One region of the Paenibacillus tritici genome, then DNA from elsewhere that is predicted to be linked to it. Evidence: predicted binding sites of a transcription regulator. Region 1 holds the regulator's gene; the other holds the start of a gene.
What was found. Region 1 encodes LexA, which represses DNA repair genes until DNA is damaged. Its sites were predicted from a motif close to CGAACATATGTTCG; they were not measured.
Positions count from the first base shown of each region.

Region 2: KDC22_RS24550 (YolD-like family protein) is a predicted target of LexA. The motif match lies at 910-923, and genes of this name have one in related genera.

Region 1 is NZ_CP073365.1:4,324,785-4,327,185, forward strand. Features, by position in the region: gene KDC22_RS18565 (hypothetical protein) at 1-181, opposite strand, end outside; gene KDC22_RS18570 (DUF896 domain-containing protein) at 229-438, opposite strand; gene KDC22_RS18575 (LysM peptidoglycan-binding domain-containing protein) at 549-962, opposite strand; gene lexA (transcriptional repressor LexA) at 1,160-1,786, shown strand; gene KDC22_RS18585 (L,D-transpeptidase) at 1,998-2,336, shown strand.
Region 2 is NZ_CP073365.1:5,722,891-5,725,291, reverse strand. Features, by position in the region: gene KDC22_RS24560 (hypothetical protein) at 1-161, shown strand, start outside; gene KDC22_RS24555 (GNAT family N-acetyltransferase) at 249-683, opposite strand; gene KDC22_RS24550 (YolD-like family protein) at 984-1,319, shown strand; gene KDC22_RS24545 (hypothetical protein) at 1,351-1,518, opposite strand; gene KDC22_RS24540 (M15 family metallopeptidase) at 1,731-2,401, shown strand, end outside.

The DNA of each region.
Region 1 (2,401 bases):
ACATAATGCCAAGCAGCATCAGTACAACGGGGAATACAATATTCCGCCCTTTGAAAATGTCGATGCTTTTGGCGGTAGCCTTAGAGCCTGTAGCATAAATCGAATCCTTGCCCTGCTTCTTTCTTTGCTGGTTAATTTGCTTGGTGTTGCGTTGAACCATTCTTTCCCAAGAACGGGCCATGTAAGTTCCCCCTAGTCATCCTGTATTATCTATGAAAAGGCAACAGACTAATGCTTAAGCCCGTTATTGCCTTCTTCATGCTCCGGATTATCCACGATTTCAATCGTATCCAGCTGGGCCCGAAAGTTGCTGCGGATGTTCCCCAGGTAAATCTCACGGAGTTTGGCCCGTTCAGCCACTTCCTCCTGATTCAGGCCGCCATTCTTATGTTTGCGTGCCAATTCATTGATGCGTGCGACCAATTCGTCAATATTCAATACGTTCCCCTCCCTTAACATTCATTTTAACTTTGCCATGAGAAAAAGAGCTTGTCAAGGTCTGCCCCCTGAAAGCTCTTTCGAGTCTGTCAACCGTATGCTGCGTTCTGTCAGTATACAGGTATAATCAGTATATCTCCGGCCTTGATCGCGCTGTTCTCCAGATGATTGGTCTTCATTATTCCTTCTATATATACGGCGGTCTTCATATCCTCCGGCTTATGACTAAGTGCAATGCTCCATAAGGTATCCCCTCGTTCAACGACGATCCGTTTGTCCTGCTTCATTAAAGAGACAGATCCCGCAAAGACATTCCCCACTACTGTGAATCCTGAAATCACAAGTAACAGCACCAGGGCAAGCTTGATGATGCTGACCTGACGGGATAGGGATGCGAACTTAGTCAGCCTTCCAAGGATCTGATCCTTGAGCTTGGTCACCTGAATATGAGTAGTTGGATTACCGGGAGTGGACACCTTGACATCCTCATTGTAGATACTATTGTATGTACTGTACTTTAACATTACTATCATCCTCCAAACACATGTTCTTGCTTTCGAAAATAATATAACACGAACATGTGTTTCAATCAATAGTTTTTTCAGAACATCCGTTCCCTTCATTCCCCATCTTTTTATTTCCTCATTTTAGAACTTATGTTTGTACGAACGGAAGTTCTATGTTATAATTTTCCCAAACATAGTATATGGGGTTGATACCGATGTCAAAGATTTCAAGTCGTCAGCTGGCGATCCTGGAATTTATACGTAACGAAGTCCGCAGCAAGGGTTATCCTCCGTCTGTCCGCGAGATTGGCGAAGCTGTCGGGCTGGCCTCCAGTTCCACAGTGCACGGTCACTTGGACCGGCTTGAGAAGAAAGGCCTGATCCGGCGCGATCCAACGAAACCGCGTGCGATTGAATTGCTTGGCCAGGAAGATTCAGAGAATGTACATCAATTTGTCCAGACGGTTACCCGCATCCCTATAGTGGGCAAGGTTACGGCCGGCGTTCCTATTACTGCTACAGAGAATATTGAGGATTACTTCCCGTTGCCTACTCATTACGTAGGGGATAACAAGGTGTTTATGCTGTCTGTTCTTGGTGACAGTATGGTGGATGCCGGGATTATGAATGGCGATTATGTCATCGTCCGCCAGCAGCAGACTGCCGACAACGGCGATATTGTTGTAGCGATGACCGAAGAAGATGAAGCAACCGTTAAGACCTTCTACAAGGAACGTGATCATATCAGGCTACAGCCGGAGAATCCGGCGTACGAGCCTCTCCGCCTCAACCGTGTTACGATTTTGGGTAGAGTCATTGGATTATTCCGTGATATCCACTAATCCCCTCCCCGCAATATGAACAGGCTGCTCCGCACCAAGCGGAAGCAGCCTGTTTTCTGTTCCATAAGGTATCCTGTGTAACATATCATTCACTTATATGGCAAAAAAGCCGATCGAGAACAAATGTTCGCATTCAGCTTTTTTGCCACTTTTTCTGGGAACCGCTGTACCTCTCCGCACATATCCTGATTACAAAGGAGTGCTGATCATTATGCCTAATTATCGGATCATCGTGGATCTCTCACAGCGAATGCTGTACCTGCTGGACAATAACGTTGTTACCAGAGGATTCCCAGTCGGTATTGGCAAGATGCTAACCGTCTCCCCCGTAGGCGAATACACCATTATCAACAAGCAGCCTAATCCGGGCGGACCCTTCGGTGCATTCTGGATGGGTCTGTCCAAGCCGCATTATGGCATTCACGGAACCAACAACCCTTCTTCCATCGGTCACATGGTCTCGCATGGCTGTATCCGTATGTATAATGCAGATGTTCTGGTTCCGGCCGCCCTCATCCCCATAGGCACCCGTGTCACTATCAGGGAGTAGACCGACGCTGCAAAAGACTGCTCCAGTATTGCATTCCGCTGGTTATGTTCTTCCCCAACCACAAG
Region 2 (2,401 bases), 1.4 Mb from region 1:
ACGTAGCGATGCTGTACGGCATTTCCAAGCTGAACGAAGCCAGACTCGCAGCGGGACTGATTGAGCCGGAGAAGGCCGTAACAGGGACCGTGTCAGAAGCAGGGGCAGATATCGGAAAAGCTCCAAGTACTGGCGGCACAGAGACCACTTCAGGGAAGTAAGCGGATAAGAGAGTTGTGATCGCGCAAGGTGTTTCTGATAAGACGCTTTACAGTATAACTGTGGGCGTCTTTTTGCTGCCGGTTGAATCATATGTCTAACCTTTTTGAGAAGTACTTAGGGGCCTCCTTGAAGCCTTGTCTCTCATAAAATTTATGAGCCTGTATTCTTCTGGAATGACAATGAACCTGGATACTGGCACATCCTCTTTGGTGGGCACAAGCTGAGGCGTATTCCTCTAATGCCTGTCCAATGCCCTTACTTCTAACGGAGGAGTCCACAACCAAATAACTAATGGAGGCGATATCTCCTCTCATGCCCAATTGCGGGATATAATGCAGGGACAGACAGGCGATAACACCTCCTTCCGCTTCATAGACCATTAATTCCTCGTTGGGGTCAGCAAGAAATCTCTCTATGTTCTCTTTCATAAAAGTCTCCGTACCCGGGTAACCTAATTGCGTTAATAGTCTGGAAATATCCTCACGATCCCCCACATTTGCAGCTCTAATCATAAATTTCATCTCCACTCCTTTTCTTACTCTTCACCTTAATGATGGCATCAGATTAGACAAATTACTAGAACCACGGTATGGCTGTTTCAATGCAGGTGTGGTGCTATATAGAGTGTACTTGTATTACTTCTCTTATGGGATTACAGTGACTCCAGAGAATGTTTGGCCCTCCTTCTGCGTCCTTTTACTGACATTAATTTCTGCTTGCCTAACAAGAGGAATCGCGGATATAATACAAACATACGTTCGGTACATAGGCGGCAAGATGATGAGTCCGGGTTATACACACACAGAGTGGGGGAATAGGTAATGGGCAAGAAGCTTGAAGCGGGCAGTCTGCGGGAGAGCAGTAGAATCCTGCTGACGGAGCATAAGAGCGGGATTAGGAGAGACGAACGGGAGGCCTGGCGCAGCCTGAGACCGGTTCTGGATGAGCAGAAGGTGGAGGAGATTGAGCATACGCTGGCCTTATCGCTGCGGAGTCATGTGCGGGTGACAGTAGTGCTGTTTGACCCCTTGGAGCAGAAGCTGCTGAGCGGGTTCGTAACCTCCATTCACACCCACTCGCGTGAGATTAAGCTGCAGTGGGCGGAGGAATGGAAGTGGCTGCTTATAGATGACATTGTCGAGGCTTATATTGTCTGACGAAGGAAGGCTCTGCCTGTAAAAGGAGTCCTTAGTTACTCCCGTTCCCGGCCCGGTCCGTCTTCTCATAGGCAATCAGCGTCACTTCCGGGTTCCCGGTCATCCGGGCAATCTCCGATTCAGCCTGACGGATCACCTCCACGACATCCTCCTGGTCACTAAGTGCGGCTATTTTGTAGCTGTCGCTGTGAATATCCATGTTCAACCACCTTTCATGTATTAAGAATTACAGGTCCGCTTACTTATTCTGGCCTGTTATGGCGGAATCCATCCGGCTGAACAAGATCCCTGGAATACCGGGGGTCTATTTCTGATTATACGGATAGTACATCCGAATTTTACGGGCTGTATAGGTTATTCGTACAAGCAACACGGGAAAAGGGGGCATTAACTATATAGGGGGGTGAGTATATGCTGACTTTGGAACAAGTGAAGAGTAAATCGGCCGGGAAGCTCGGCAATCTGCATCCGGCTGTGCTGGCAGGGACCACAGAGCTGATTAGACGTTGTTATAACCGGGGAGTGCCGATCCTCATTACGCAGGGAATGCGTACGATAGCGCAGCAGAATGAGTTGTATGCTCAGGGAAGAACGAAGAAGGGCGACATTGTGACTAATGCCCGGGGCGGGAGCAGCTACCATAATTATGGACTAGCGATTGACTTCGCACTGCTGCTGCCGGATGGTAAAAGTGTATCCTGGGATATTAACTGGGACGGAGACGGTGATAAGGTGGCAGACTGGCAGGAGGTTGCACAGGAGGGCAAGAAGCTTGGCTTCGAATGGGGTGGGGACTGGACCACCTTCAAAGATTATGCCCATCTGCAGATGAGCTTCGGCCTGACTACTTCAGAGCTTAAAGCCGGGAAACGGCCGGCGGCGCAGCAGGTTAAGGCCGCGTTAAGCCGCATTAACGGAGGTGAACCAGAGGTGAATAAGGATATCCCCATTAACATCACGCTGAACGGGCGGAAGCTTACGAACGGGCTGATGGACAATGCCACAACCTATGCTCCGGTCCGTGCCATCGCTGAAGCGCTGGGTGCCCAGGTAACCTATGATGCGCGCACCAAGACTGTGAA